DNA from 4 places in the Paenibacillus sp. FSL R7-0189 genome. Region 1 is predicted to be linked to each of the others. Evidence: riboswitches for the same ligand, from Rfam matches in the RefSeq annotation. Region 1 holds a riboswitch; each other region holds the start of a gene.

Region 1 (8,213 bases):
TTTTTCTTTTTTAGCAGCATGTAAATCCCTAGAAGAAAAAATAAAACACTGCATCCCATCCCGAACAATGCGCTGGAGCTGATTGCATTAGCGGATTTTTCCATCAAAAGCAGAGTGTATTGAGTCACCACAATGGAAACCATTGCATCTATAAAGCTAATTATTTTCAGCGTAGAGACAATAGGACCTTTCAGATGCCGGTTAGCCATAGTTCCGTAAATGGCAAACCCAAGCTTGGAGAAAGCAATAGTTGCTACCAGATAAACAATGTAACCTCTGAATATTATCACATCACCGACAAAGTACATCCTCATACAGACTAACAGATAAGTGATTCCTAGAAGACAAAGGAAAGCACCACTTCGCTGATAGACATGAAATTCTATATTATATCTTTGTTCGGGGTCCTCGGTATTCTTGGCCACTGTATATTTATACAGTGCCTGACCTCTTGCGGCACAAAGGATTAAGTAATACAACGCGTTTATGATGAACCATCCGGAAAGGAGATAGAGACCGAGGATCAACTTGCCGATGCCCATCAAAGCATTAATAATAAGTGAAGCAACGTTTGTTACGGCAGCTCGGTCTTGATAATCTAACAGGTTGCGGTCAAGTAAATCCTTAATATTTATCTCCTCCCTTCATGTTGTAATGGGTCTTCAGAATCTCGTATCAGTGTCTTACTTTCCTAGTAGAGCATTAGCTTTTTCACACACCTCGTAAATCTTGTCAAACTTCTGATCGATCAGAGGCGCTACCTTGTTCGTTTTTTTCTTGCTGATACTGCTGAAGAGAAAATATGGGATGATCCAGCCTACGAAACCGGGGACTGCTAGAATTATAGAAAGCGGCAGCATGTCAGCTTGATTAGCAAATACAGAACCAGCCATAAACGATGTTCCAATAACACCAATAACATAGGCAACCACAGAAGCACCGATGACTTTGGAACTCTCCAGTGTCTCAATTTCGGCAACAGCGGCGTCAAACTGGCGTTGCAGGCGGGTCAGTTCAACTTTATTACGGATCTTGCGGTCCCGCTTGAACTTTATGGTTACGGAACCAACATTCTGAACTGAGGTTGAAGTACCTTCCAGCGCCCAGCCAAAATTGTTATATCCGTCTGTATATACCGACTCCATTTTGCGTTTTACTGTAATATCTTTGTACTCATAGCCGATAAAATTAGATTCATTTCTTGTGATCTCACTCATGATAATTTCTCCTTTATTTTAAAAAGTTAATTTGTCGAACAATTGCTGCCTCACCTGATGTGATCATTTTACCGTCGATATATTTATGAATTGCTTGCAAATTGTTTATAAAATATTAATTGAAGAATCGTAATGAACTGGAATTGAGGTGTATTTCTGTTTAATGAAAAAAACAGTCTGAATTCGTTTTGCGAATTCAGACTGCTTTTTTTGATCTTATCAAGATAATGAATTATGGTTTAAGGGAATTACTTATTTCTCAGCTTTTAATTGGACTGTGAATGTCGTGCCCTTGCGTAGCTCACTCTTAACAGATATGGTTCCACCGACTAGTTCAATAACACGCAGTGAAAGAGCAAGACCAAGGCCGTTACCCTCCCCGGAGTGAGAAGTATCGCCTTGATAGAATTTATCGAAAATATGTTTCATCGTCTCCTCGTCCATTCCGCAGCCAGTATCTGATACCATAACCGTAATTGTATCTTCATCTGAAGTCTGCGATAAGGTGATGCTACCGCCAGGGGGTGTGAATTTCAAAGCATTGGAGAGGAGATTAAGCCATACGATCTCTAGCATGCTTTCGTCGGCATGAATGATAGCACGGTCCTCTATATCCGCCACAAATTCGATGTTCTTTTCTTCCCAATAATTTTCAAAAGTAAGGGCGCAGTCGCATAGCTGCCTGCACAGATCATAGGGCTCTGCAACGTGATTAATCTCCTGATTGTCCAATTTGTTTAGCTTCAGAATATTGATCACCAGTGTCGTTAATTTTTGGGAGGCCGAAATGATAGTTTCAGTATATTCCGTTCGAAGTTTTGGCGACAAATCAACAGTTTGCAATGCCATTGCGTAACTATGAATGACGGATAATGGTGTTTTAATCTCATGGGATACATTCGATATAAAATCATTTTTGAGGGTTTCAATACTGCCCAGTTCTTCAACCATCTTATTAAAATCCTCGAACATCACGTCTACATAATCCTTTTTATCCGCTCTGTGAAGCGGCTCAAGATAGACTGAAAAATCTCCCTCTGCTACCTGGTTTGCCGCCTCGCTGAGTTTACGCATGGGTTTATCAAAGGCGATGTACTTTTGCCGTGCGGTGACAAGGCAAAAAATGAAGGCAACAATGATCCAATATCCAGTGATTCCAAAGATGTATTGAGTTGGAACGCGTTCTACTGAAATGTAGGCGTCGTATATAAGTGCTTGACCTGCTGTTAGCGTGGACAGCACAATAAAGGTCCACAAAAACTCTTTCCATGAAAAACGCTTGGACTTGAACCGGGCATGCTGCTCCTGCCTCTTACTCATTGCAGCACTGCCTTGTAGCCGAGCCCATGCACTGTCATGATCTTGAAGTCCACACAACAAGAGAACTTGTCGCGAAGTTTGACGATGTATACATCTACGGCACGCAGGCTGGTTTCGCTGCCAATGCCCCAGAACTCGTCCATTAGCTGGGCACGGGAAAAGGTATGTTTGGGGTAGGAAAGCATTTTGTAGAGTATGTTGAATTCCCGTACCGTCACAGGGATTTCCTCATCGTTTACCGTTGCTGTCATATCATCCGCGTCCATCATAAGACTTCCTACCCTCAGTTTTTTTTCGTGGGCAATATTTGCACGTCGAAGTAAAGCGCCCACACGCATTACCAGTTCGTCCATATTGACCGGTTTGACCATGTAATCATCAATTCCAGCGCGAAACCCTTTTTGTTTTGAGGAAATATCATCACGAGCGGTAACAAAAAGAAGGGGGATCGTTTTGTTAATAGCCCTAACCGTTTCCGCAAATTCAAAGCCGTCAATCTCTGGCATCATAACGTCTGAGATGATAAGGTCATACAGGCTGTTATACATCAAATCATATGCTTCTCGTGGGTTTAAACACCCTTTAGCGTCGTATCCATTATTGCAAAGATAGGTGCAGATAATTTGATTAAGCTTTATATCATCCTCGACAACAAGGATATTAACCATGAAAATCATCCTTTCTAAGAAAACTAAAATAATTATAAGAGTTATATGTTAAGAAAATGTTTGGATGGATAGAGAAACTAAAAACATACTTATCATAGCATAGTGATATACCGAAACGGATTGATAGTATAACTCAGCTGAACCTCAGATATCTGGAAAACTTGGAAGAATTGGAAAAATGCAAAACTTTAGTATTTCTTCTGAGTATCATAGCGAATTCGAATGGAAGATAAGTCGTTTACAGGTAATTATAACCATGATAAAATTAGCGGTGGGACATGCGTCCGTAAGCTAATTAAAACTAATTGAATGTCCGCGTTAAAGGTAAAATCATCGAAAGATGATGACACAAAGCCATGGGTCTAAAGCCTTTCGACAGAAGGAAATGATCGCCAGGCCGCCATAGGGATGTCTTATGAAGCATAAAGGATAGCTCTAAGAATATGTAGTCTATTTTGAGCTCTTTTATTATTTCGACCTATACGGCGTTACATTATCGCAAGGGGCCGAAAGGGGAAGTACATGAACAGTTTTTTCAAAACAATAGGTACTAGTTTGGCAGTAGGTGCTTTATTGCTGTCCGGAACGATCGGATGGATGTCTAATCCTGGAGTAGTGTCTGCAGCTACCTCAACAGCAGTAACCGCGGATCAGATGATCAGCAAAGTAACGGCAGCCTCCAAAGCAATAAAGAATTTCCATCTGGATGTGACCAAAAAACAGGATATTCAAAGCGGCGGGGTGCGTATCAGCAACACCAACACTCTGAAGCTGGATATCAGCCGTCTGCCGAATTTTGCCGCAGCAGGTACTGTCGCTAGCAGTCTTTTAGAAACATCTTACAGCTTGTATGCCAACGATAAGGAGTTTTACTATCTTGTAGACGGAAGTGAGCTTATCGATGAATCTGAAGACGATTCTTCAGGTTACGACGATGACGGGGAGCCGATCGATCCTGATGCACAGTATTGGCTTGGACTGGAGAAAACGGAATGGGATGCCTTTTACTCTAAAGGCCAATACGATCCTGTTTCCATGCTTGATTCGGTAAAAAGTTATAAAAAATCCATGAAAGTCAGCACTGCTGGCGCACAAACGGTCTTACAATTCACTGTAACCGATCCGACAGCAGCTAAGGGGATAATCAAACTCTATGACCAGGAGAACCTCTGGGATGGTGAGACAGTTCAACCCAAAAGCGTAACGTGGAAATTATTCGTCAATACTAAGACCTGGCAAACGGAAAAGCTGACAGTCGATCTGAGTTATGTGCTGGTAAGTGATGGAGCAAAAGATACATACACCACGAAAATTGAAGCTAAATACTCCAAGAATAATAAAGGTACAGCCATTGTAAAACCGGCCGAACTAGAAAAATAAGGACGATTCATATCGAGCAAAAAGCGCTGTTCCGCTGAACAGTGCTTTTTGCTGTATTCAACAGCAGTTGTTTATTAGTTGACAAGAATAAATCATTGCTGTAATTTATATGTATGCGCATGTATATAATATTTTGTTTAAATATAATTTAATGAAAGTTGGGAAAAAGATGATAGCACTAGACACAACATTAACTTTTCGCAGAGGACTGACATTAAAAAATCGAGTGGTTATGGCTCCAATGACCACGCGAATGAGCTTTTATGACGGTGTAGTAACACAAGATGAATTGAAATACTATTCACTAAGAACGGGCGAAGTAGGTGCGGTCATCACTGCGGCAGCAAATGTACAAGAGGGTGGAAAAGGATGGGAAGGTGAACTTAGTGTTTCCTCCGATCAATTTATTCCTAGCCTTAGCCGATTAGCATCTACTATTAAACGAAATGGAACAAAAGCTATTTTACAACTATTCCATGCAGGAAGAATGACAGATTCAAAAATACTACGTGGCGTACAACCAGTTTCCTCCAGCGCCATTGCTGCCGAACGTCCGAATGCAGAAATTCCAAGAGCATTAACAGAAGATGAAATTTTCGGTGTAATTGAGGATTTTAAAAAAGCGACTCAACGAGCTATTCAAGCTGGATTTGACGGGGTAGAAATTCATGGAGCAAACACATATTTAGTCCAACAGTTCTTCTCTCCACACTCCAACCGTCGTGATGATCAATGGGGCGGAAGCTTAGAGAAAAGATTTAATTTCATTAACCAATTAGTGGATGCGGTTATTGCTGTCGTTGACAATTCAAAGGTTAAGGATTTTATTGTCGGTTATCGTTTTTCTCCAGAAGAATATGAAGAGCCTGGAATTAAAATCACCGATACCTTTTATCTCATTGATAAATTAGCTGATAAAAAGCTAGATTATCTGCATATTTCATTAGGGGATTTTAAGAAAGTATCTGCATCAGAAGATTTTAAAGAAAAATCAATCCTGCAATATGTACATGAGAAAATCAATGGCCGTGTACCTTTAATTGGGGTCGGAGATATCCGTACCAAACAGGACGCAGAGGACACGTTGACAAATGCTGAATTAGTAGCAGTAGGACGTTCTCTTATCATTGATCCTCATTGGACAAGTAAAGTGCTGGAGGGTAATGAAGATATCATCAGAAGAGTACTTGCTGATCAAGATAGAGAAGAACTCGTAGTAGAGAATGGTATTCTAGAATTCCTTAAATTAATGATGCCTGATCGTTTACGCTAAACCCAAACACAGTTTTGAGCGCTAAATCTATAACGTTCCGCGGTAATTCCGCGGAACGTTATTTTTCTGTAACGACTCTATTCCCTCTTTAAGATTGTTGTCGTATGTTTCAACATTCGATTCATGAGATTTCGCCGTTCTGTTTTTATGTCGGTGTCGCTTTTCTTTAATGCGTCGCGGATGGGGATGATCTCTGTAATTTTCCTGCCACTTTTTATTCTTCGATCTACACAAGTCGGGATGTAACCTACGTTAGTTATACTCGTGTGTCCTTTTTCATCCTTCTTTATTTTAAGCGTAAGAATGATACCGCTTTGTGTATAAGGAATATTCATTAGTTTAGTCGAAACAAAATTCCCCAATGAGTAAATAACGAATTGTTTTTTTCCACGAAGCGCTAACGGTTGTAGAACATGTGGGTGAGACCCCAGTATGATGTCGGCGCCATTTTTAAAGAAGAGATTGACCAGCTCTTTTTGCCTCTTGTTTGGAGTGTAACGGTATTCGCTTCCGAAATGCAGATAAAGCAAGACTAGATCGACTTTCTTTTTTAAATCTCGAATCTCCCGAATGATTTTGGGCGTAGATATCCGGTTAACCAGCCATGGCTTACTCACTGGTACAGGAATTCGGTTGGTTCCTGCTGTGTAGGAGAGGATGCCGATCGTAATTCCTTTGACGTTTTTAATAAGAGTTCTCTTGGATTCTTCTAATGATTTAGCTGTTCCCGTGTGGTCGATTCCATTACGGTCTAGAACTCGTAACGTCCGAACCAGACCCGGGGCACCATAATCCATGCAATGATTGTTGGCCGTTACTAATACGTCGAATCCGGCTTGCTTAAGTGCAGGGGCCAGTTCGTCTGGACATTTGAATATCGGACCGCCTGAACGTGGGCTTTTCCGGCATTCGGGGCCACTTCCAGCAAAGGTGGTTTCGAGATTGCCAATTGTCAAATCAGCCTGTTTTAGATAAGGAGCTACTTTTGCAAACAGGGGGCTGAACGAATAGGTTCCGTCAGGCTGTTTAGCATCCGAAATAATATAACGTTTGACCATTAGATCTCCCACAGCAGCTATTTGTATTTCAGTCATGGATATCCACCTTTTTATTATTTTCATTAGGATATGGCATAAAGTTGTTATGGGTTATTCTTTCTTTAAGGCAAACATTTTTGTGGCTTTTTATTTAAAATGTGACCCAACGCATAATCACTTTATTTAGATCGTCTAAATTTAAGGTATTCATTTTTTTCAAACTTTTATAATTTGATTCAAATCCTCTTTTTTGTTTGGCAACCATAATAAAATAAGGTTGTTGATAAACATTATCAATCAAACATTGGAGGCTAAAGAAATGAGTACACAATTCAAAAAAATCGCCGAGGATACTTACTGGATAGGCAAAATCGATAACCGCCAGGTTCCATTTCACCGCCTGATTCTGGCAAAAGGAACTACCTATAATTCTTATTTATTAAAAACAGGTAAGCCAACTGTCATTGATACCGTAGATATGGAATTCGGACGTGAATATGCCGAGTGCCTGGGTGAAATGATTGATCTTCTAGATATTCATTACATTGTAATTAATCATACAGAGCCTGATCACTCTGGTGGACTGGCAGCTCTCGCTGCCAAGGCTGCAAATGCCACGATCGTATGCACCGAGATTGCTGTTCCAGAATTGCAGGAAATGTACAAGCTTCATAGCCGGAACTTCCTGGTGGTTAAAGATGGAGACAAGCTGGATATTGGCGGGAAAACGCTGCTGTTTAAAGAAACACCGTATCTCCATACCGCCGAAACGATGATAACCTATTGTATCGAAGATCAAATCTTATTTCCTTGTGATATTTTCAGCACGCATGTTGCGGTGGAGAATCTATTCAGCGATGAAGCCGGGTTTGATATTACGGAAGATTTCCAGGGCTATTACGCAGCTATTATACATCCTCATAGAAGATATGTAAGAACACTGTTAGAGGCTGTTAAGGATCTTGAGATCCGGATGATCGCTCCTTCCCATGGGTTTGTGATCCGGGAGGACATACGTAAATATATCGAGATGTACGCCACATTGAGCCGCGAAACGACGCAAGGAAAAAAGGCAACCATCGTTTATACCACCATCAAAAACAGTACCAAGAAGATGGCCAAAATTATACAGGATTGCTTGCAGGAAAATAATATTGAGACAGAGGTCTGGGATGCAGATAAAAGCAGTGCCACCGATATTCTGAACAGCATAACGTCAGCTGACGCGGTCTTTATTGGCAGCTCCACTAAATACGCGGACATGATTGGGAATCTGGAGAACATTCTGAAAGAATTGCACAATATGAATCTGGAAGGC
Region 2 (8,213 bases), 2.2 Mb from region 1:
TCAACAATTCAGCAAGCTTACGGAGGCAGAGCTTCTGCAGCTACATGGATTGGGGCCAAAGGCGATCGTTCTACTGAGGAGTGCTCTCGCGGAAAAGGGGCTCACCTTTGGAAGTAAGTCCTGATGTTGCGTTCATATTTATAACAAAAAGCGGCAAGCTTAGGTGAATCCCTAGCTTGCCGCTTTTTGTTATATAGCTCCTAATATTCAATAACAAATGCTACATTTTGCCAACCGGCGCCCACTGTCCAGAACAGGACTTTATCACCACGTTCGATCTTTCCAGTAGTTACAGCTTTATGTAGAGCAATAAATGGGCTGCTGGTAGAGGTATATCCGAATTCATCCCCTATGTATACCGCTACATTGCGATCAATACCGACTTTCTCACACATCTCTAAGATATTAGGCAATGAAAACTGTGAGAAGCAGGCTGCTTTAATGGCTTCAGGCGCGATATTGTTGTTAGACAGTAGAGTACGAATAGACTCAGAAGCAGCATCTATGCAAATGGAATCATCAAAAGGAATAAACTTCACATTAAACTCTCCAGCCGCTACACCTTGTTTACCCAGTTTAGCCAGGCCTGCGCACGGGAACTTGGATTTATCGCAAACACAAGGATCCGTTTGGTAGATAGAGTCAATGAAACCGACTACATCCTCAGCTTGTTCAAGAATGACTGCCGCCGCTGCATCACCGAAGTTAGCGTAGTAGACTGGATCATTCTTATCGGCATGAGGGGTTACATAATCGGAGCCGATTACCAACGCTCGTTTAATCCTAGGATTCGCTTGCATCTGACGGCTAACTTGTTCCACTGAAGCCGTCATACCCGCACAATTAGCATTGCTGTCAATGCAGATTGTATGGGATGCGCCTTTGATCAAACGGTGAATCATTAATGAGTTGGTAGGAAAGATATACTCAGGAGTTTGACTTGCATAGGCAATAAGGTCGATATCGGCACCTGTGAGACCACTTTTCTCCAGAACATTCCGGGCAGCCTCAAAAGCCATCGTAAGGGAATTCTCATCCGCATCCCTAATACTATACCGTGTAATACGACCTAATACGGATAATAGACCTCGAATATCAATGCCTTTTTCGTCAAAATGCTTAATGAAAAAGTCGTTACCAACTATATTGCTGGGATGATAGATATCAATGCCTTTAATACGAATTCCGGTCATAATACGCCTCCTGAAAAGCAGTAAAATGTGGCCTACATATTAAGATTAAAAGATCTAGACTGTAACCGCAGAAATGATCTCGATGTTATCGAGTCCAGCTTTACGGCCAAGACGGGAAAGCTGCATTTTGAGGATCGGGTTATTTTCAAGCGTTAGATTTACTTTTACAAATCCATCATTCTTAAACATTACAAAGCAGCTTTCTAAAAGAGGTACAACATCTGGTGCAGTTACATTTAGCTTTCTGCAGTCGATTTTTAGTTCATAGTCAGCTGGAGTAATTGGATTGATAGTTTGTTGATAAGCTTGAATAGATTTTAGACCATCTTCTTCAGAAAATGTTCCATCCAACTCAATGTTAATAACCTTGTTTGCAGTGTCTGTCTTCAAAACGAAACTTCCCATGCCTAAATCTCTCCCATAGATTGAATTTGTCCAAAACAGTTCGACTGCAATATCCAGCCATATATATATCCACTTAGCTGTTTTATAAAAGTCAAAATTCGACACTATACAGCAAGTATTGGGATATTCCGACTCTATTATAGGCATATTTTTCAAGTGTATGCAATAATAAAGTCGAATTTTGTATATTGTTGTCGAACTGTTGGATTATTGGATTTCTTCTATGGTTGCAAGCAGGATATTAAAAGCTGTGATGATTCTAGGTGCCCCTATAACGGGTACTAAATGTAATAGAATACCTTTTAGCTGTTCTACGGTGACTCCAACACGAAGGGCCATGACATAATGAACACCCAGCTGTTCGAATTGGCCCATTGAAATTAAAGATGAAATGACTGCGATTTCCTTCCAGTCAGGGGCTATAGTATTACGTTGAAAAATATCGCCATAGGCATTCCCCATAATAAATTCAGCCAAGTCAGGGAAGTGGTCTTTAATTGGAGCTAGTGCTTTTGCGCCATAGTCTCCTGATAGATTCGTGAAGTGGTTAAGACCACTGTTGATATTTTCCTTCATGGTTAGCCTCCTAGTTTAGGTTCAAAGTACGGTGTGCAGTCGGAGGGACTTCATCACGGTCTGTTAGTAGTTCAATAACGGCAACATGGTTTAGAGCTACCGCATCTTTAATTGCAGCTGTGAATTCATCCGCAGTCTCACATTTGTAGCCTTTAGCACCTAGAGATTCAGCGAATTTCACGGCGTCCATTGGTACTTCATATAGAGTTCCATCGATACGACCTGTGGTTTTCTCCATACCCTTAAGAGCCATATCTAGTTGCTTATTATTGACCACGATAAAGATGACAGGGATATCTTTGCAGACAGCGGTGTTAATCTCAGCGCCGAGCATCATGAAACAACCATCACCTGTAATGCAGAGGACAGTTTCTTCAGGAGCTGCAACTTTTGCACCAATAGCCATGCCGATCGAATTACCCATGCAAGCAAAATAAGCATCAAAAACAAAGCTGCCCGGTTTCTTAACCTTGTACCATTTTGCAGCGTGGAATCCATGGCTTCCATCATCAACGAAAATTGAATTATTATAAGGGATCAAATCACTTAAAGTGCTCATTACTGAAGCCAGTGAAAGATTCTTGAGGGTTGGAAGCTCTTCTGAATAATCAGCATCGGCCAAAGCCTCGCGTTTGGTGATTGTGCTTGGGTCAATATGATTTAGGCAGTGCACCAAATTATCGCGCAGGTCCCCAGTGACCGGTATCGTTTTGGACAATAGGATTTTTCCGACAAAGCTTGGATCAATATCAAATTGAATTAAAGTTGCTGGATGATTCTCCCGTTTAAGATTACAGATGGTCATATCACTTAAACGTGATCCAAGCACTATAAACAGATCGCTTTTATTCAATAAATCATCCCCGTGGGTCGAACCGCCAACGCCAATAGGACCATGATAGAGCGGGTGATCCCAGACTATAGCCCCTTTTCCACCAGGAGATGTTACTACAGGAATATTAAAAGTTTCTGCGAGTTGAACAAGCTCTTTATGTGCTCCGGAGCGGTTAATTCCTTTACCCGCAATAATCAAAGGATTCTTAGCAGCTTGAATAGCATCGATGACTCTATCGATATTTGCTTGACTAATTAGAGACTCTCTTTCAGGGATTACAATATTGCATTCTTCCAATACTTCAGTTTGTACATCAAAAGGAATACAAAGATGAACAGGACCCCGTTTGGCCAGGGCCACAGAAATCGCATGATTAAAAATAGTACCAAAGTGATCCCCACGTTCAACCAATTTACTGAACAAGGTGGCAGGTCTGAACATATCAGCTAAATCAGCCAGAAAAGAGGTGGAGTCCTGACATTGAGGAATTCCAAGCTCTGTAATGGATTGGTGGCCGGTAATAAACAGGACAGGTAGGTTGTTAGCTTTCGCATGAGCTGCTGCTGTGAGCAGGTTAGTTCCACCAGGACCAGAAGTACCAAATGCTACGCCTAGGTTACCCGTTTTCAGCGCATACCCTGCTGCTTCGAATCCGGAGCTTGCTTCATGTCTGCCGGGAATAAATTCAATACCGTAATCGACCATCTTTAGAACTATTGGACAAATCGATTTGCCAATGATCCCAAAAGAATGGGTGACTCCTAGGTTACGTAGTGCTTCCGCCATGTAATCTGCGACTGTCTTCAAAAGAAACACCTCACAAGTTTTTTGATATATATTAGTTATTAATCTACCGAATAGATACGATAGATCAATATACTCAAAAAGTAAAAACCTGTGCTCTATAGTAAGCACAGGTTGGTGGCATAAGGCGCCGCTAAGACTGAACAATAGTTCAGCCGTCCTGGTTCCTCTGCAACCTGGCAATCATGGCCTCAAACGAAAAAATGAGGCTGTAGATCCATGGTTTTGCGTCATCCTCTTTCGAGGATTTTGCCAATATTAATTTATAGTTGATAAGAATAATTTTCCTTTACAATATATTCCTCATTAATTTTTGTCAACATAATCCGCTAAAAAAACTCGAAATTTGACGAAAGTCTTGTCCAAGAGATGAAGTTTTGCCTCGCGAAAAAAACTGCCACCTAAGACTCAGCTTAGGTGGCAGTTGATAGTTTTGAACTAGAATTTAAAGATATGAATGGTTTTTTGCAGATTAAATACGGCCTGGGTCATTTTTTCCGTTTCTTCTGCAACAGACTGCAGGGCATTAATCTGTTCATTCATAGCCGCCGATACCTCTTCAGTGCCTGCAGCGGTTTCTTCGGTGATTGCTGAGATATTCTCAATTGCACTGGAAATTTTCAAGGCACTTTCTAGCATAAGATCACTCTCCGCAGAGAATGAAGAGATTTGCTCGGTAATGTACTGCACGCTTTGTACAATTTGTGCGAAAATATGGGCAGATTGAGTGATCATTTCATTCTGAACCTGCACAACCTCTTCATTGATGGCGATATTATCGATGGCTTGTTTAATATCTGACTCAATGCTGCGGACCAAACCGAATACTTCTTTTGTGGAAGCCGTAGATTCCTCAGCAAGCTTGCGAACCTCTTGAGCGACAACGGCAAAACCCCGACCATGCTCTCCGGCACGAGCAGCTTCGATGGAGGCATTGAGTGACAGCAGGTTGGTCTGCTCAGCGATCTCTGTGATGGTCTTGGTGATCATCGTAATCCCGCGGGCATTTTGTGAGAGAGCTTCAATAGTATCAGCCACTTTTTGTGTAGCCTCTATGTTTTTACGCATGCCTTCAGCCTGTGTATCTACGGATTGGCGCCCTTGCTCAACAAGTTCTAAGGTATGTATTGAACGTCTGTTCATTTCTTTGGTGGAGTTCGTATAATTGGATACTTTGGTCTCAATGTCTTTAATGGATTCTGTCATATCAGCGATATCCGTAGATATTTCATTTGCACCAAGAGCGAGCTCGGTAGAAGAAGAGGCTACTTGTGCCATAACAATTTTCAGGTTCTGGTTCTTATCTTCGATTCCGCGGCTTGCATCCATTACTTGACGGGTGATCTGCGATGCATCGGTCAGAATCTTCTTGAGCTTATCAATCATTGTGTTAAAGGAGCGGCTTACGTCACCCATTGAACCATTTTCGTCCGCTCTGCTAGTGAAATCCCCCTTCGAAATACTGTGAGATACATTAGCAATATCATCAAAAGATGATGTAAGCGTTCTCTCCACGAAGCGAGCAACAGGTAAAGTCAGACCTGCAAGAACAACTACTAGTATAATTCCTACGAGAAATTGACCTAGAATCATTAACGTAACTAAGACAGGAATAGCAAACAGTGCGGCAACGAGGTAACATCCGGCAACAATTCTTTGTTTTAACGGAAGTTTGTGCATCCAGCTCATTGGTAAAATGTCCCCCTTATTAAATTTTATGTAATGGTGTTATTATAGGGGATTTATAGGTCATTGGTCTATAGAGAAGTGTCATAAATCTTCTTTAAGTAGTAGATATTTAGAATTCATGTCAAAATTCCTCATATATTGTGGAAATTGTTTTAATAGCAGACTTTACCATCCCTACTAGTTCGGTAGGAGCTAAAACAATAACTGAAGGAGAAAAAGAGAGTACGATACGACAGGCAGATTCTATAGTATTAAACTCGGCCTCTACGTTCATCCACCCAGTATTAGCAGAGGGTTCTACTAAAGTTATAGTTACATATCTTTCACGTTGTAATTCTTTAAGAATAGACTCATTCACCTTTAATTTCACTACATATTTTGGCAGAGCTGCTTTAAAAGCTAAAGTCGACTGTTCCCAGTAGCTTTTTAAATCAAAAGTCTCAGGTCTGACAAATGATTCATTAGTTGCTTCAGCTTGTATTAATCTTGACACGCGAAAAGTCCGCATTTCACCCTCGGTTCGTGCCACTACATACCAAACTCCACGTTTTGCGACTAACCCAAGAGGTTCAATAAAACGTTCCTTCGTCTCGTCATTCCGTGGGTAAGTGATCTTTACTTTACGATCTTCCCAAACAGCTTCCTGCAGGATAGATAGGAACGGATAGGTCTCGTCGGAAGGGTGCCAGCTGGCACCATCAATATGGATGCGCTGGCTTAGGTAACTGGCTGGATTATTCGTCCTAGATGGCGAAGCAGCCTCCAGCTTGAGTACGGCAGAAGAAAAGTCGTTTTGTATACCCAGATCTTTTAAAATCGAGGAGTCTGCGGACAGCAGCAGAGTAGCAATCTCTGAGGGCTTCATACCCGTTAACGAGGTTCGGTATCCTTCCGTGAGCATCCAGCCCCCTTCGCGTCCCCGTTCGGCAAGAATCGGTATTCCTGCTGTACATAAGGCTTCCATATCTCTAAACACAGTTCGTTCAGACACTTCTAAGGTCTGGGCTAGCTCACGGGACGTCATCTTTCCACGATTTTGCAGCAAAAGTAAGATGGATAACAAACGATCGGCTCTCATTAAGGGAACATTCCTCCTCCTTATAAATGTTAGTCAGTTCTTAATTAATTATTATATTATATATGTCAGTTGATGTCATATTAAAGAATTATACTTATATAAGGTAAGGATTAAATATAGAACATTTAGAGAAAAACAAATGTAGAAAGGATTGAGAACATGACTTTAAAAGGAAAAGTAGCATTGGTCACCGGAGGCAGCAGAGGTGCTGGTAGAGGAATTGCATTGGAGCTGGCAAGGAAAGGTGCATTCGTTTATATTACGGGCAGAACGACAGAGGCCTCTGGCACAGGGCAAAGCAAGCGGAGCATTGATAACGTACTTAGGGAAATAAAAGCAGAGGGAGGGTCCGGCAGCGCCATACGATGTGATCATACAAAAGATCAGGAGACAGAGGCAGTCATTCGCCAGATTGCTTCAGAGCAAGGGCGGCTTGATATTTTAGTCAATAATGTATGGGGCGGGAATGACTTGCCTATTGAGCAGAAGTCTTTTTGGGAGCTTCCTACAGCGCATTGGGACAATATGTTTAATGCGGGTGTGAGGGCACAGTTGGTAACAAATTATTACGCAATACCTTTAATGCGCGAGGCAAAAGCTGGCGGTCTAATCATCCACACAACCTTTTGGGATCATTACAAATATCTCGGAAACTTCTATTATGATCTTTCTAAAAATACACTTGTGCGCATGGCCTACGGGTTATCGATTGAGCTTAAAGAGGACAACATTGCAGTTATTCCTCTTACTCCGGGCTGGATGAGGACAGAGGCGGTGTTGGAGAGCATGAACACGGATGAGGAGCATTGGCATGAGGTTGAAGAATTGCAGATGACTGAATCCACAACCTATATCGGTAGGGCAGCCGCTGCTCTCGCAACCGATCCTGAGGTTATGTCTATGACCGGTCAACCGCAGCAGGTTGCTAAGCTCGCTGAAAAGTATGGATTTACCGACATCGATGGGAGGACTGTTCCCGCATTCTTAGTCTAAACAGCAAACTTGATCTGTTTGATCCCATTTCTGTGTACGAAGCAGTAAAGGACAGAGCTGATCTTAAATGCAGCATTTTCGTATATTTAGGACGCTATCGGTCCCCATAGACGCTATTGATAGGCAAAACACCTGATTTAGCTCTCTTTTTGAGGAATAGCGGCACTGGAGTCCGAAACACTGCTTCAAAGGTGAAGTTATTGCTTATAAGGCCATCTGGGTCCGTAAGTCTCCAGGGGAACTCGATTCGGTGTTGTAAATGAAGCCGAAATAGGTCGACGATCAACAACAAAAGCAGCGAAACTCCTATAAGGGGAGAGTCGCTGCTCTGTTGTTTGATTTCTATCTTATTGCTTACAGAAGAATGATTTCTTCGGCAGTGTTGATTTCTGGCAGGCCAGCAAGCTTCACAAGCACATGAGTAGGTACAGCTTTATCAACGGTCAGCAGCATGATTGCTTCGCCACCAACGATTTTACGTCCCACTTGCATGGAGGCGATATTGACATCATTTTCACCCAGCAATGTGCCCACAAGTCCGATAATCCCTGGTTTGTCGTTATGGGATACGACGATTTGATGTCCTTCAGGAGCGATATCAACTGGGAACTTGTTCACTTGAACAATTCTTTCTCCATAA
Region 3 (8,213 bases), 2.7 Mb from region 1:
AGATGAAGGCAGCTTAGTGATTCGATTATCACTTAAATCAAGTATCCGAAGTTCTTCTATAGCACCTAAATGTTCTGGTAACATGACCAGTTGATTACCATAGAGATGGATCTCTCTTAGCCCTTTTATTTGTGTGATCGAATCAGGTAAACATTCTAGCTGATTATAATAAAGCCGCATTTCAATCAGACTGCTCATTTCGCCTATACGGGCAGGCAATTGCTTGAGATGATTATCTGTTACGTTCAGATACTTAAGTTTCTGGAGAATACAGAGCTGCTCCGGCAGCTGTTCGAACTGATTATTGCTTAGGTATAGAAAAGAATCCAACCCCTGCAATCCGCCAATGCTCTCCGGCAACACCTTCAGCCGATTATGGCCTAAATCCAGCATTCTTAGGTGAACTAAGCGACCGATGTTCTCGGATAACTGTTCGATTTCATTGCCCGCATAATTAAGTACCTCTAATTCGTCATGAAGGAAGAGCTGATCGGGAATCTCTTTAATATGATTGTTGTACATGCTCAGTTCTAGTAGCGGATTGCTCTCAAACACGACATCTGGCGTTTCAATAAGTCCTTTTCCGTCAAAATTATATTTCATGAATGGATCTCCTTTGTAATTTGTATTGGCATCAAGCCTATGTGACAACGTTACGATAGAATATAACAGGATGATGATTTATTATCAGTATGTTGGCATACAAAACTATGGAATCTGTTAGAAAGGAATAATGAGATGGAAGCTTCTTTTTGGACTGGCACTCGCTTTTTTCAAGGTTTACCCTCGGAGAAGATCGAGGCGGTCTCAGGATTATTCACTTATAAGGCATATTCTAAGGGGACCATGGTGTTTGCAGAATCAGATCCGGGGGATTATGCCTACATTATCTATTCGGGGATTATAAGGGTGTACGCTACCACGAAAGGGAAAGAGCATACCGTAGATCTTTTTGGAAAAGGCGATTTCTTTGGCGATCTGGAAGTGATCCATCCCTCCAATATAAGAGTGCTGTCTGCGGTGGCTATGAATGATACTGTATTATTTGAGATTAAACATGAGCTTTTTAAGCAGATGCTTGCCGATTACCCGTTGATTAAGGAGCAATTGATGCTGCTGCAAATGGACCGTTTATTTTTATCGAATCGGTTATTACATGAAATGAAATTTCATGATGCGAGAGCGCGTGCGATATTTACGCTGAGAAGACTATACCAAAGATTTGGAGTAGAGGAGCAAGGCAAACAGAGGATTGATCTTCGATTGACCCATCAGCAGTTCGCGGATATGATCGGAACGTTAAGGGAGACGGCTACCCTTGTGCTTAAAGATCTGCAAGAGCAAAAGATTATTGAGATTCAACATCAGCAGATCACCGTGTTAGACGCGACATATTTACTGGAGTATACGGATTTCGATTGAGAAGAGCCGTTCCGGGATCTTTTTCAGAGAATCGATTATTAAAGGGGTTATGAATATGGCTTGTAATCATTGTGTAGTAAGAGAGCTGAATTTTCAAATCAAGCCTCATGGTGAGCTTAATCTTAGGGTTTTACCTAAGGTTATTCATCACTTGAGTAGAAGTAATACGATACATAAGGTAGAAGAAAATGTGATTACGATTAAGGAAGCTGAAGCGCGAGATCTTCTAGATTTCTGTAACGATCATATGGAGTCCGGGAAAATTGAATTTCGTATAGATGACCAAGCATGGAGACCTCTATCCGAGATGTCTACTGTAATGGATATGAAGTGGATTGATGAGGTTATCACTAAGGGTCTTGTTACTTGTTACTTCCAACCGATTGTGAACGTAAGGGAAGAGATTTTTGCATACGAGCTTTTATCGAGATTTAAAAAAGAAGATGGATCCCTTATCTATCCTAATGAGATCTTTGCGGCAGCACGGAATCGTGGGCGTTTATATGCTTTAGACCGGTTATGTAGAATGACTGCCGTAAAATATGCTGCGCCCTTAAATAAAAAAACGTTTATTAATTTTATCCCTACATCAATTTACGCTCCAGAGTTCTGCTTAAGATCAACGGTTGAATTGGCTAATCAATTAGGTGTCGATCCCTCTCTTTTTGTCTTTGAAGTTGTTGAAACGGAGAAAGTGGATGATCTCGCTCATTTGAAAGCTATTTTGACATATTACAAGGACCGGGGATTTGAATACGCTTTAGATGATGTTGGGGAAGGCTTCAGCACAATCGAGATGTTATTGGAGCTTAAACCTCATTACATGAAGTTAGATATGAAATATGTTCAAGGCGTGTCCAGTGATCCGAACAAACAGAAAATAGCTAAACAATTTTTAGAAAAGGCTTTAGAAATCCAATCTGTTCCTTTAGCAGAAGGTGTGGAGTTTAGAGAGGACTTTGAATGGCTTAAGCAGAGTGGTTATCAGTTGTTTCAGGGATATTTATTTGGAAAGCCTGATCCTATTCCCAAACAGTAATCCTAATGAGTATATATCGGTCCAGAGGATGAGATGAATTTCAGGTCAGAGTCTGAGTACAGCCAACCCCCGGGGTTGTATAATTTAGGTAATTTGAAAAGGGGGACGGGATGGATATGAAATGGCATCAATTTGTAACGCGCTGGGCGGATTCTAGGGGCTTTGATGGACGAGAAATTGATTATCAATGGCCTTCTCCCTCATTTCCGGTCATCAGTATTCGTAGTAATTTAGGGCGATACTCAGGTCAAAAGTATGGTCATGGAAGTAAACCCCGTGTAAAGACAGCTGTTGGTTTAATCGCTATTGGAGATGTAGCTGTCGGATTGATTTCCATAGGTGCGATAAGCGTGGGCGTACTTTCCTTAGGAGCAATATCACTGGGAATGTGGTTAGCGATTGGAGCAATAGCACTTAGCTGGCTTGGCTTCGCAGTGGGAGCGATTGCGATTGCAGGAGTGGCTGTAGGAGCGATCGCAATCGCGGAAAAAGCGTTGGGGGCCATCGCCATAGGGGATACGGCGTTTGGTGCGATAGCGATAGGCAGGATCGCTGGGGGTGCCATAGCTATCGGACAATGGGCATATGGTGTAATCGCAGTTGGCGAACATGGTTTCGGATTAATTCCCATCACGGGCGATGTGTGGAATTGGTTCCGGCGTTTGTTCGGATCGGGGAGTTAATTAGACCTCCAGTCCTAAAGGATCCCATTCTCTTCCGGGATAGTCGATAAATAATATCTATCACATGAGAAAAACTAATTGCAATTACCTATACTCATTTCATACCAATTAATCATGCGATCAGATCTAGGCTTATGTTACTCTTTGAATGTATTCGAAACTTCATAGGCAAACCTATGGAAATGTAGGGACGCAAAGCTATAGGGACTAAGGTTATCATAACTATTGTCAGCCAGCTGCCAAAGAGTGTGTAACGCTTTTTGTTAAAATATAAGAAAGTATAAGTTATACACCTATACTTAATATCTTATATTTCTCGCTTAAACGCTTACCGTCCTTATAAGGACGCCGAAGGCGTTTATGCTTGTTAAGGTTTAATAAAAATTAAGTCTTAATTTTTAGGCGACTTTATACGCAATCAAGCTACTCTTTTGGGGTAGTTTTTTTTGTGCCCATTTTTGGGCACTGGAGAGATTCATATGACATCTGGGGGTAAGAAGAGATGAAGAAAATGATTGCGATCGCTACATCGGCGGCCATGTTGGCCAGTTTTTCGAGTGAGGCAGGTTATGCTTTAGCAAGTGAGGCAAGCAAGGTAAATGTAACAAAAACAGTCGCGCAAAGTAAGGTCAACTTATTAAGCAACGCTTCGGTTATTCCGTTTGAGCTGTACGGCAAGGATGTTCTAAATGCCTATAATGAGGTTTTTAGAATGAATCCAGCAAATATTAAAACCATCACAAATAACGGTGGCAACTACTCAGGCTCACCTATAGCTAAGGCTATGGATGGGGATATGAGCACGCATTGGGAGACTGGCAAACCGAATAGTTCAACGTTTACGAATGAGGTTGTGTTTGTTTTCAATGAGTCCACTGAATTAAATAGAATGGTCTACGCCGCTAGGCAATCTGGTGCTAAAGGTAAAGGTTTTGCTCAAGAATTTGATATCTATGGCTCCACTACAGATGCAGGCGATTTCACACTCGTGTCTTCTGGAGAATATAAAGGCTCAACCGGTGATGTAGTGGAGATTCAGTTCGCACCTACGGCTTTTAAGAGATTTAAATTTGTCTTCAAAAAAGCCAACCAAGATTGGGCGAGTGCGGCTGAGTTTTCTTTTTATAAAGAGGATAGTGTCTCTGCTAAAATGAAAAATTTATTTACAGATGATACCTTGAGCCAAGTTAGTGCTGCCTTTAATACGACAGAGAAATTAACAGCTTTAGAGAATGAAGTGCAGGCACATCCACTGTATACGCAGTTTAAAGAAGAGATAGAGAATGCAAAGATCCTTTTGGAGAACCATCAGGTAGATGCAACGGCAGCCAAGGTTTCGAAGCTAAAAGGGTATGGTACAGCCTATGAAAATGCCTATAGCCAAGCTTATAGAATGCCAAATGCAAACGTATCAAAAGTAACGGTGAACGGTGGAAGCTACCCAGGTACGAAGCCTGAATATATGCTGGATGACCAGCCCACTACGCATTGGGAAACGAACAAAAACAATGATGCAAGCTTCACGAATGAAGTCGTGTTTGAACTAGCGCAAGCGGAAGTGCTGGACAGAGTGGCTTTTTTGGCTAGAGATAACCGCAAAGGATTCCCAGAGGCTTTTGAAATCTATGCATCAGAGACGAGTAAAGGAGAGACCTTCCAACTTGTATCTAGCGGAACCGCGATTAGTACCAATGATTTTCTGGAATTTAAATTCGAACCGACGAAGTTTAAAAGATTAAAATTTAAGTTCACAAAAGCTAATATTAACAGACCTTTTGCGGCTGAATTTAGATTTTATACAGAAGATAAAGTAAGCGAAGCTGTAAATGGTATTTTCACAGATGGAACGATGAGTGCGGTTGTGTCTGCTTATAATAACGTTGCAAAAATCAATGAATTGGAGGAAGCGACAAAAGTACATCCGCTCTATCCAATCCTTAAAGATTCATTGGAACTAGCTAAGAAGCTGGTTAATGGCGAGGTTCAAATCGAAGGTACCATCATAGAGGCGGAGCAGCGTGGAGATATGAAAAAACATGCTCAGCAAAACCTGAGAATAGGCTTCGGCACGAACAACCAGCCTACAGGACTTGCGGCAATGCCTGGCGAGACCATCAATGTTTATGTGGATGCTGCTTCGGGTGATAAGTTGCCTTCTTTGATCTTTTCTCAACAAGAGGGAGCTTGGAATAGTTGGGCTAGGGGCGTACAATTGCGTGCGGGCAAGAACACTATAACTGTACCTGAAATTGCAACGACTAGTGCTTATGCTCATGATGTAACTAAGGGCGGAACCGTTTATATCGTAAATCCCTATACAGCTGAGGAGCAAGGGAAGGCGCCACTGATCCGCTTCGAAGGTTTAGAAAAGATTCCTTTTATGACCAAGACCACGGATCCAGAACAATTCAGAACCTTCTTAACCACATACAAACAAAGATTAGACGAAGATAAAGCGGCTCATCCAAATGTTCAAGATCGCAAACTTATCGATGTGGTAGAAATGGCCAGCGATCATGTTATTTTTACAGGAACTGCGACTGAAGCGTACAACAAATTTATTACGCAAGGAAATAACCCGCTGGATACCGTAACTGGGTATGACACCTGGATGAAAAGCATTTTTACCTTCTATGGCTTGGATGGCAGTAGTGAGATTCATGATGCCAAGCTAATTCGTGAGAATATTCGATTGATGCAGCCTTATGGTGCGATGTATGCAGCGGGAGATCATACAGGGATCCAACTTGGAACAGTAGGAACCATGTTAGGTGATTTTAACAAAGCTTATCCGGGCTGGGGACTGAATCACGAAATTGGGCATCGCTTGGCTATGGGTGAACGGGAATATGGCGAAGTAACTAATAATATGGTGTCTATGTTTATGTCTGTCGCGGCGAATTCGATAGATAATCGTATACCGTATGAATCAGATATCTATAAATATGTCCTCGAAGAAAATAAAGTGGTTATGAATCAGCAGGGCTTATTTGCACAACTCGGAGCCTATTGGCAGCTGGAGCTGGCACATCCGGGATACTGGACAGAGCTGACCAAGCTATATCGGGAGCGGAAGGTCACCCTTCCCAACGGTGACAATTCCAAGCAGCAGTATTTGGTGGAGTTCTCCTCCGAAGTACTGGGATTAGATTTAAGCAGCTATTTTGCCAGACATGGCTTCACTGTGAATCCTGAGACAAAAGCGAAAGTAGCCAAGTATCCGGCACCGCAAAAGTTATGGTATTTAAATAACTCGGTGATTAATTATGAGGGAACTGGAATAGCGGATAAAAATCTGGCCATTAAGGTTAATATCACACCTAACACCACGGCTAGAACGAACACGTTAAGTTTCAGTATAGATAAAGAGCTTAAGCAAGATTTCTTAGGATATGAAGTGTATAGAAATAATGTGTTAGTTGGTTTTACAGGGACTGACCAATTTGTGGATCAGAATGTAGATGCGAGTATCAACTATACGTACAAGATCGTCGGTTATGATAAAAAGCTGAACCCACTGAAGCCCGTACAGGTTAAAGCCTTTAAGCCAGCCTTGTCTGTTGAAGATCAGCTCACTTTAAAGCTTAATCAAACCTTTGATCCGATGAGCTATGTAAAAGCGGCTAACTATCTAGGAAACGATATTACTGCAGATGTCTCTCTGAAAGCCAATAACGTTGATGTAACGCAAAAAGGCAACTACGAAATTGTATATGAAGTGAAAAGCGAAGGGGTTACGGAAACGAAAACCACACAGGTTACGGTAACGAGCGACTACGCCTATATTTCCGATCTCAATGCCAAGTCAGTCGTTGTAGGCTGGGGTGAATTAAAGAAAGATAAAGCCGTTTCCGGGGGAATCATAACCCTTGTTCGCCAAGGATTGGCTGCGACATACGCGAAAGGGATTGGTGTTCATGCCAACTCTGAGGTAGTTTACGATATTGAAGGTAAGGGTTACGACTTCTTTGAAAGCTACATTGGGATCGATCAAGCCATGAAAGGGAAACCTTCCTCGGCTACTTTTGCAGTGTATGTGGATGGAGAACAGAAATTTGAGAGTGATGTTTTCCGGGCAGGAACAGAACATCAATTTGTGAAAATCCCTGTGACTGGCGCAAGAGAGGTGAAGCTGGTTACAACAGATGCTAAGGATGGCAATGCTTCAGACCATACGGTATGGGCCGATGCGAAGTTCTCGAATAATTCAAGCAAACCTATCATTACAGTGCCGGAAGAGACAACCTTCGTTAAGCTGAACAGCGAATTTGATGTGTTGAGCGATGTTACGGCTTTTGATACGGAAGATGGTAACTTAATTGGAGCCGTTGATGTAAACCCAAATGGGTTCACATCAAGCAAAACAGGGACTTACAACGTCGAGTTTTCAGTCACAGACTCAGATGGGAACTCCGCTGTGCAGGCCAGAAAGATTGTTGTATACAGCGCTAGTAAATACCTGAGTGATGTAGATTGGCAATCGGCAAAAACGGATTATAATGTGGTTCGAAAAGATAAGGCTAGCTCTAACAATCCGATTAAGCTGCTGGTAAATGGCGAGGTCAAAGAGTTCGCTAAGGGCTTAGGAACCCATGCCAGCTCTGAAATCGTGTATAATCTGGCGGGTACAAACTATGAATATTTTGAAACATATGTAGGGGTTGATAGAAATATCCCTGAGCAAAGCAACTCCAGTGTGATTTTCAAAATCTTTGCCGATGGGGCAGAGGTTTATAACAGCGGACTGATGAAATTTGGTACAGAAGCCAAGCTTGCGCGGATACCTGTTAAGGGGGTAAGTGAATTGAAGCTGGTGTTAGATAATGCAGGTAACGGAAATGCTTCAGATCACGGTGATTTTGCTGATGCGAAGTTTATGATCTTGAACAATACACCAGAGCTTACCATACCTAAATCTGTCTCAACCAAAGTGGGCCAAGTGATTGATATCAGTGAAAGCTATTCGGCAATGGATTCGGAAGACGGTGACTTGACGGCTCAAGTGAAGGTCACAGGTCAAGAGCAAGTTAAATTCAACCGGGCTGGAAAGTATCCAATCACTTACACAG
Region 4 (8,213 bases), 1.9 Mb from region 1:
CGTGATTTTTTTGGCTAATCCAATTTTTGCAGTGAAGTAAATTCCAATCATAACAGTTACAAATTCTTTTTGAATTCCTTTTGTTAACATTTTATCTCTAAACTGAAGAACTGATGGATTAACATATTTGATTGTTTCTCCTAGCTCTTCAGATAAAATTTCAGCTACTTCATAGTAATCTAGCGCTTCAGTTCCCGTTAACGAGTAACCTTTATTTTCATGACCATTCTCAGTTAGGATTCTAGCTGTTACAGTACCGATATCACGAACATCGATAAAGCTAGTCTTGCCTTTTCCTGCGGGTACATAGATCTCCTTTTCTTTACGTAGCTCTTCCCCATGTTGAGAAATTAAGTTTTGCATGAAGAAACTTGGGCGTAAAAAAGTATATGGAATTCCTGATTTTTTAATGATTTTTTCAATTTTATGGTGTGGAACAATTGGGTTTTTCTCTACGCCCAATAGAGATAGAAACACAATGTGTTCAACTCCGACTTCCTTTGCGATATCTATGAGGGGTTGGAAATATTTTTTTGCGTCAGCTATATGAGGAGGGCGCAGTAAAAATAATTTTTTCACTCCTGTTAACGCTGGACGAAAAGAATCAGCATTTTCAAAATCAAAATAAACATACTCACTGTCTTTTCGATGGGAGACAATTTTAAAAGGTGTTTCACTTTTCCTTAGTTCGTTAACCACTTCACGTCCTACATTACCGGTTGCCCCTGTGATTAGAATCATAAGTCTCACTTCCCTAACTAATATTTAAATAGATCGTTTTAAGCACGTTCATAAACGTGGACATTTCTTGTTCAGAAATATTTTTAAGTGCGTTATCCATGATTTCGTCACTAAGAACTTCTATTTGACTCTTAATTATCATTCCCGAATCTGTAATAAATACAAGATTTGATCGTTTATCATTTGGATTATCTCTAATGTCCAGAAGTCCTTTTGCTTTAAGTCGCTCGAGTATACCCGTTATTGTAGGGCGATCCGAGTAAGTTCGCTCTGCAATCATAGCTGGAGTTGTTCCTTCTAAATGAATAGATATATCTTTTAATACTGCCCATTGAGGAGCTGTTACATTATAAAATGAAAGTTTTTTTGTTAAGCTTTTTTTCATTTCAAGACTTACTCTTATTAATAACTGTCCTGGGTTGTCCATAAATTAATTCCTCTCTTTAAATAGTTTGCACACTAACTACTTGATTAGTATACAAACTATATTCTCCTTTATCAATTTTAATTATTTTATTTGTTTAAATTGTGGGGAGTTACAGGTGAATGTCAATAATATTGATATTTAGAACTTTTGTTTGTATATAATAAAAATGAATGTTCTTATTTTTAGAGGCGATCAATCATGGAAATGAGTATCGACCAAACGGTTGGGATTATTTATCAAGTCTAGGAGAGCAAGATTACACAACGCGAGATCGAGATCCGTGACATCCGTGACAAACGTCCAACATAAACAAAGGGGATAGATATCATGCGGTGTATAACAATACGGCAGCCTTGGGCGACCTTAATTGCTCTTGGTGAAAAAGAGTTTGAAACTCGTTCATGGAGAACAGCCTACCGCGGCGAGTTAGGCATTCATGCCGGAATGAGGATTGACAAAAAGATTTGTGAACAGGAACCGTACAAATCAGTATTGGCGAAACATGGCTATACAGCAAATAATTTGCCGACAGGAGCTATTATTGCTACAGGTCAGCTCGCGGGATGTTATGTGGTTACTCCAGAGGTGGATTTAAGGGAATGGATCAATGGGAACGAATATGATTTTGGCGACTATAGCGAAGGACGGTTTGCCTGGAAGCTTGAAGGGGTTCATCCATTAAGCCATCCAATTCCAGCTAAAGGTCGGCTAAGCTTGTGGGAGCACTCTAATCACTTCTGAACAGCGAATGATATTTTTAATGTAATTTTTATGTGCCTATCAGCTTTTTTTCAGGTTCGAGGTATATATTGAAGACACCAAACACCCCCCAGTGTTTTGTGGTATATCTCTCTCAGGTCTTGCCAACTCCCATGGTAAGGCCTATTTTTTTGTTCGCTAATTGATGGGGGGAGAGTAGAGCGGCTTCTATACAGCTTTATTTAATTTGAAACTGTTCTTCGTAACTCTTAAAAGAGGAAATATCCAGCCCTAGGTATCTGCGCATATGGATGGCAGCCTGAGCCGCAACAATGTCATTCAACAGCAGCATTCGTTCGTGATAGCCACGACATATATACTTGGCTTCAATTCCCGTATTAAGTCTGTTTTGCTCATACACCTTGATTCCCCGTCTTCTCATTTCTGCACGAACATCCCTTAGATCTGTTGTAGCTACTGCAGCAGCTGTTCCAAGCACCTCCAGATAAGGGGCGGGTGTTCGTAAGTGTGTAGATAAAATGGCGGAGTCCCGTTCGAAAGCTGATAAAATCATCGGAAGCAATAAATAAGATTTCACCAGCATGTTGTCCCTGCTTTCTGCTCTATGCATGAATCTCATCACCTCTAATAGGAACGTATATTCGTATTCTACCCCGATATTCCAAAAATAATCAATGGTATTTCTAAACAGCTTATCCAATGTGATTAAATTCATAACTAAATAACGAAGAATAAATTATATTAAAATTGTAATAATAAAAAATTAATGTATCGGACGTACATAAAGGAGAATTATGATGGAAAAAGAGGGCAGCCTCCAGCGTGGATTGTTTTTTGGTTTAATTCTGAGTGTTCCCTTATGGATATCCATATTGGGCTATATACAGTTACTTTAAAATTTAATGAAAAACCTTATGCGAAGCGCCTTTAGGCGCTTTTTTTTGTATGGTAATAATGAGCGGAATCATCGAAAGGAATTGATTGACAATTGTGGGTGTCGGGCGCTAAACTGTTATTAATTCAAAAAGTATTAAAAGTCATAGACGGTTATTGGAGAGAATGCTTCGGCTACCAGTTCTGGACTTGCAGTGTAATACATATATATAGTCATGATAATAGCAAACCGTCTGAAAGGGCGGGACGCAAAGTCCAGGAGTCTAAAGTGTCTTAAAGGCACAATGACCGTCCGACTGCCATGAGAAGGGAATTCCACTTCTTTTTGGCGGTCTTTTTTGTTGTTAGGTCCTTTAGAGTTTCTGGTAATTATTCTGATTAATATAAATCATAGTTTTAGGAGGTGTGCCATTTGAAAAGAAGAATAAGACCGTTACTCTCGCTTGTATTAGCTGGGATTTTGACGGTAGGTAGTGGGCTTTCCTCATTAGGAGCTGGAGTTGCTGGAGCTAGTAGTTCTTCTACATTGGGAATTGCAGGGGTCTACAACGTGTTTATTCTAGGGGATATAACAACGGTTTCGGATACGGAAGGAAGGTTTGCTGCTGGAGGTAACGTTAACTTAACCAACTATAGTGTTGGAGATAGGTTGACCGCTGCTGAGGTTTCCTTGACTGACACACTTGTTGTTGGAGGGAATCTTACTTTCAACGGAGGTACTGTTTATGGGAATATCGTGCACGGGGGAGATTTTTCAGGGAATGTAACGCTCCTCAAGGGAGGTACAAAAAGACAGGGGAGTACGATTGACTTTTCAGCCGTAGGTCAGTCTTTGAAGGACAAATCAGCAGAACTTGCAGCATTGCCGGCGAATGGAACAACAGTGTACCAATATGGCAGTCTTACCCTGACAGGTACAGATCCTGCGGTCAATGTTTTTAATGTTCCAGGAGATAACGTCTCTAATACCTACGGAATTACAATAAATGTTCCTTCAGGATCTACAGCAATTATTAATATTGATGGTTCTAACGTAAAAATGAAAAACTTCGGATTTCTACCTAATAACGTGTTGAACAGCAAGAAAATTTTGCTTAACTTTAGCCAAGCTGCGTATATTGATATGGCAGGCATAGGTGTAATGGGAAGCATACTTGCCCCCTATGCTCATGTTGATTTTATTAATGGTCAGATTAACGGTACTTTAGTGGCGGCTTCACTCAAAGGGACTGGTGGTGGTGAATTTCACCACTATCCATACGATGGTGATGAACCTGGACCAACGCCGACACCAACGCCAACAGTGACACCAACGCCAACGCCAACAGTGACACCAACGCCAACGCCGACAGTGACACCAACGCCAACGCCGACAGTGACACCAACGCCAACGCCGACAGTGACACCAACGCCAACGCCGACAGTGACACCAACGCCAACGCCAACAGTGACACCAACGCCAACGCCAACAGTGACACCAACGCCAACGCCGACAGTGACACCAACGCCAACGCCAACAGTGACGCCAACACCAACACCATGTCCGACACCGACGCCAACGCCTACGTCAACACCAACAGTGACGCCGACACCGACGCCAACAGTGACACCAACACCGACACCGACAGTGACACCAACACCAACACCGACACCGACAGTGACGCCAACACCAACGCCGACGCCAACAGTGACACCAACGCCAACGCCGACAGTGACACCAACGCCTACGCCAACAGTGACGCCGACACCAACACCAACGCCGACGCCGACGCCAACACCAACGCCAACAGTGACACCAACGCCAACAGTGACACCAACGCCGACGCTAACGCCAACAGTGACACCAACGCCGACGCCAACAGTGACGCCGACACCAACGCCAACGCCAGAAGCAACACCGACACCACGGTAACACCAGAAGCAACACCGACACCGACGGTAACGCCTGAAGCAACACCGACACCGACGGTAACGCCAGAGGTAACACCGACACCGACGGTAACGCCTGAAGCAACACCGACACCGACAGTAACACCAGAAGCAACACCGACACCGACGGTAACGCCAGAAGCAACACCGACACCGACGGTAACGCCAGAGGTAACACCGACTCCAGAGGTAACGCCTGAAGCAACACCGACACCGACAGTAACACCAGAAGCAACACCGACACCGACGGTAACGCCAGAGGTAACACCAACTCCAGAGGTAACACCAACGTCGACACCAGAGACTTCGGTGTTCCCGACACCAACGCCATCATCCGTAATTGGCACTATAGTTCTTGCAGAAGATCCTGTGCCGCTTGGGCCTGTAGCTTCGCCGATACCAGCGCCAGTACCAACACCGTCGAATAGCACAGAAGTACTTGTTGATGATGATGAGATCCCATTAGGTCCGGTACCGGCAGTGACACCAACGCCAACACCAACACCTGATGAAATCATCGTAGTGGACGATACGATCCCATTAGGTAAGCCACCTGTGAAGGAATTGCCAAAAACGGGTGAATCAAGTCCTGCACCTTACTATGTAGCAGGTTTAGGTTTTGCACTTATCGGATTATTAATGAGAACCAAGTTCTCCAAAAAGAATAAATAATAAACGGTAGAGCAACATAGAGTCGCTTTCGGGGGGTGTCCCGATGGCGGCTCTATTTGTATGTCATGATTGCGATAGTTTGGTGCATTCTAAGTAGATGGTATACTCTTGTTGCAAAAGAAATGAAGAGGGGATGGCGAAGGCGAATTGATATGGTTCATTATTAGCGCTGTAATCATCATAGGGATTCTAATCTATGTGGGATTTTTCTTCTATGGTATTGCTATTAAACGAGCGCCAAAGGTATTTCTAAGTAATAATCCTAATCTGAAGGCTGATCCTCCGGTTGCCGGAGCTTCTTGGGGGGAGGGGAAGGATTGGGTCTCTCGCCAGAGCTTCGAGAATATTGAGATCGTATCTGCAGATGGACTTAAACTAAGAGGTTTCTTACTCCAATCTAATCGTGCTGCGGGACGCACAGCCATTCTAGCCCACGGTTATTCAGGTAAAGCAAAGGATATGGGGGCGTACGCCAAAATCTACTACGAGAACTTAGGCTTTAACATCCTAATTCCCGATGCAAGGGGGCATGGAGATAGCGCAGGGGATTACATTGGTTTTGGTTGGCCGGAACGAAAAGATTATTTGCAATGGATTGAATACATGATTAAAAAGACTAGGTCTAGTGCTCAAATTGTGCTTCACGGTGTTTCTATGGGCGGTGCTACAGTGCTAATGACCTCAGGGGAAGATCTTCCGCCGCAGGTAAAAGCTATTGTTGCGGACTGCGCTTATACCTCAGTAAAAGCACAATTATCTTACCAACTACGGCGCATGTATCGTTTGCCAAGTTTCCCTTTCGTTCAAAGTGCAAGTCTAATCACCCGCTTGAAGGCGGGGTATGGTTTTGGTGAAGCCTCTGCATTAAAACAAGTGCGGAAAGCGAAGGTTCCGATTCTTTTTATTCACGGGGATGCGGATAACTTTGTACCTTTTGCTATGATGAATGAATTGTATGAGGCATGCCAGAGTCCAAAAGAGAGGCTCATAGTGCCGCAAGCGGGGCATGGATTGTCTTATGATACGGATAAGGCGGGGTATATAGATGTAGTAACAGCTTTTGTAAGCCGATATGTAAAATAAGTCCTGAACGTAGACAGCGCCCGATATCCGCTAGGTAGCGGTTATCGGGCGCCTATATTTTTCCACACATGACGTAGTCCTTGAATAAGGATCGTACCGTCATGCTTTCTCGTTATATTCATCCCCCGCCGTTCGTGAGTAACGGGTGTCTTGATTCCTTGTTATTTCCAGCAGCCGTGTGGCGAGAATAATCCTTCCAATACGACAAAAGCCCTACCTCTCTTTTGCCCTTGCGGCTCCATTGACCGCGCCAGTGTGAATCGGAATGCTATATTTCGAATTTAATCTCATAAAAAGGAAGAGTACTGCAAGAAAACATAAAGCCTCTTTGTCCAAAATGCCGATGTGTATAATAGTCGGCCTGACATCTTCTTGGTGGGGATATTCAATATATCGAAAAACAAATACCATATAAATATAACACACTATTGTTTAAAAGGCAAATATAATAATGAATTCCAAGATAAGGTTTATTTGATTCTAGAGAGAAACAAACCTCGATAGGGAGCGCTTAGATTTCGAAAGTAACTTAAATTGGGTTAATTGTGAATTATTCCGGAAAAGCTAGTAAACCAGAGGAGATGGGCGATCTCGGTGCAAATGGGCTAAAATGTAAGTTGGATATTTTTGCAAACGCTACAAACTACAACTGAAAATGCCAGAGACGAAGGGCTTGTGTCTGCTGGGGTTATTTTGCGTGCCTATTTTGTGAACAGCTCTCTAAAACTGACAATAAACTCCAACATTGATTGAAGGATTGAGGGTAGACCGTTATAATTAATAAGTCTGGATTTTAATTAAAAAATAAGGGAGATTTTTATGAAACGCGCAGATGTGTGGCTGATTTCCATCGTATTGATTGCTGCGCTCGCTTTTCTCGTACCGAGATGGTTTTCGGACAATGATGACAAAGGTGGGGCCGGTAAAAATCTCATAGCCAATGTAACGGTGGACGGTGAGTTATTTAAAACGGTAAAGCTTACAAAAGAAGAACAAACCATTGAGGTCCGCACGGAACGCGGCTATAACATTTTGAAGGTGCATGATTACGGGATTGAAATGTACGATGCCGATTGCGCTGATAAAGTTTGCCTAGGTTTTGGTTTTATTACCCTGCCCAAACAGACGATTGTCTGTCTACCGCATAGAGTATTAGTCGAAATCACCAGTGCGTCGGGGGAGGATGATATAGATGCCTATGTCCAGTAGTGAATCTGCAACAGCTTTAAAAAGAACAGTGATTATTGCGATTTTCGCCGCAGTGGCAGTAGTGTTAAGTTTAATAGAGGCACAGATTCCGTTATCCGGGATGGGACTGGTGCCGGGTGCTAAGCTCGGACTGGCCAACATTATGATTTTGACTTGTATTTACTTTTTACGTGGACGGGATGCTTTCCTGCTTGTCATCCTCAAAACACTGCTTACTGCATTTCTGCTAGGTACCTTCTCAAGCTTGCTGTTTAGTTTATTTGGTTCACTTTTTAGCTTTGTTGTTATGTTTGTGCTGATGCTGATTAGTGGCAAAGGTAAGAGTATAAGCTTGATCGGAATTAGTATAGCTGGTGGGATTGCACATAATATCGGTCAGCTGCTGGCAGCTTCTATGGTATTTGCATCACTTAGTATTTTTTATTATCTTCCCATGCTGCTGATCACTGGGGTAGTAACAGGAATTGCCGTGGGCTATGCAGTCCGTTATTTGGTGGCGTCATTGTCAAAAATATCGCTGTTTGAAGAATTTTTGGAC

The links. A riboswitch is a leader RNA that binds a small molecule or an ion and turns the genes downstream of it on or off. The one in region 1 is predicted to bind cyclic di-GMP.
Region 2: linked by a shared signal. The riboswitch ahead of MKY63_RS20390 (thiamine pyrophosphate-binding protein) and the one ahead of MKY63_RS30655 (DUF6612 family protein) in region 1 are both predicted to bind cyclic di-GMP.
Region 3: linked by a shared signal. The riboswitch ahead of MKY63_RS11330 (NPCBM/NEW2 domain-containing protein) and the one ahead of MKY63_RS30655 (DUF6612 family protein) in region 1 are both predicted to bind cyclic di-GMP.
Region 4: linked by a shared signal. The riboswitch ahead of MKY63_RS08005 (choice-of-anchor A family protein) and the one ahead of MKY63_RS30655 (DUF6612 family protein) in region 1 are both predicted to bind cyclic di-GMP.

What each region holds. Positions count from the first base shown of each region.
Region 1 covers NZ_CP150223.1:6,935,523-6,943,735, reverse strand. The annotation lists gene MKY63_RS30675 (hypothetical protein) at 1-308, opposite strand, end outside; gene MKY63_RS30670 (hypothetical protein) at 684-1,217, opposite strand; gene MKY63_RS30665 (HAMP domain-containing sensor histidine kinase) at 1,470-2,537, opposite strand; gene MKY63_RS30660 (response regulator transcription factor) at 2,534-3,205, opposite strand; cyclic di-GMP riboswitch class I at 3,519-3,610, shown strand; gene MKY63_RS30655 (DUF6612 family protein) at 3,728-4,585, shown strand; gene MKY63_RS30650 (NADH-dependent flavin oxidoreductase) at 4,695-5,858, shown strand; gene MKY63_RS30645 (CapA family protein) at 5,936-6,952, opposite strand; gene MKY63_RS30640 (FprA family A-type flavoprotein) at 7,215-8,213, shown strand, end outside.
Region 2 covers NZ_CP150223.1:4,692,907-4,701,119, forward strand. The annotation lists gene MKY63_RS20370 (DNA-binding protein) at 1-124, shown strand, start outside; gene MKY63_RS20375 (ketoacyl-ACP synthase III) at 201-1,193, opposite strand; gene MKY63_RS20380 (hypothetical protein) at 1,248-1,598, opposite strand; gene MKY63_RS20385 (carboxymuconolactone decarboxylase family protein) at 1,806-2,174, opposite strand; gene MKY63_RS20390 (thiamine pyrophosphate-binding protein) at 2,185-3,825, opposite strand; cyclic di-GMP riboswitch class I at 3,981-4,077, opposite strand; gene MKY63_RS20395 (HAMP domain-containing methyl-accepting chemotaxis protein) at 4,252-5,502, opposite strand; gene MKY63_RS20400 (YafY family protein) at 5,624-6,580, opposite strand; gene MKY63_RS20405 (SDR family NAD(P)-dependent oxidoreductase) at 6,740-7,573, shown strand; gene serA (phosphoglycerate dehydrogenase) at 7,928-8,213, opposite strand, start outside.
Region 3 covers NZ_CP150223.1:2,613,848-2,622,060, forward strand. The annotation lists gene MKY63_RS11310 (leucine-rich repeat domain-containing protein) at 1-603, opposite strand, end outside; gene MKY63_RS11315 (Crp/Fnr family transcriptional regulator) at 739-1,422, shown strand; gene MKY63_RS11320 (EAL domain-containing protein) at 1,478-2,461, shown strand; gene MKY63_RS11325 (hypothetical protein) at 2,578-3,144, shown strand; cyclic di-GMP riboswitch class I at 3,302-3,388, shown strand; gene MKY63_RS11330 (NPCBM/NEW2 domain-containing protein) at 3,647-8,213, shown strand, end outside.
Region 4 covers NZ_CP150223.1:1,863,979-1,872,191, reverse strand. The annotation lists gene MKY63_RS08025 (SDR family oxidoreductase) at 1-741, opposite strand, end outside; gene MKY63_RS08020 (MarR family transcriptional regulator) at 755-1,168, opposite strand; gene MKY63_RS08015 (ASCH domain-containing protein) at 1,496-1,909, shown strand; gene MKY63_RS08010 (hypothetical protein) at 2,106-2,498, opposite strand; cyclic di-GMP riboswitch class I at 2,996-3,086, shown strand; gene MKY63_RS08005 (choice-of-anchor A family protein) at 3,195-4,694, shown strand; gene MKY63_RS08000 (LPXTG cell wall anchor domain-containing protein) at 5,021-5,383, shown strand; gene MKY63_RS07995 (alpha/beta hydrolase) at 5,531-6,466, shown strand; gene MKY63_RS07990 (NusG domain II-containing protein) at 7,286-7,675, shown strand; gene MKY63_RS07985 (Gx transporter family protein) at 7,659-8,213, shown strand, end outside.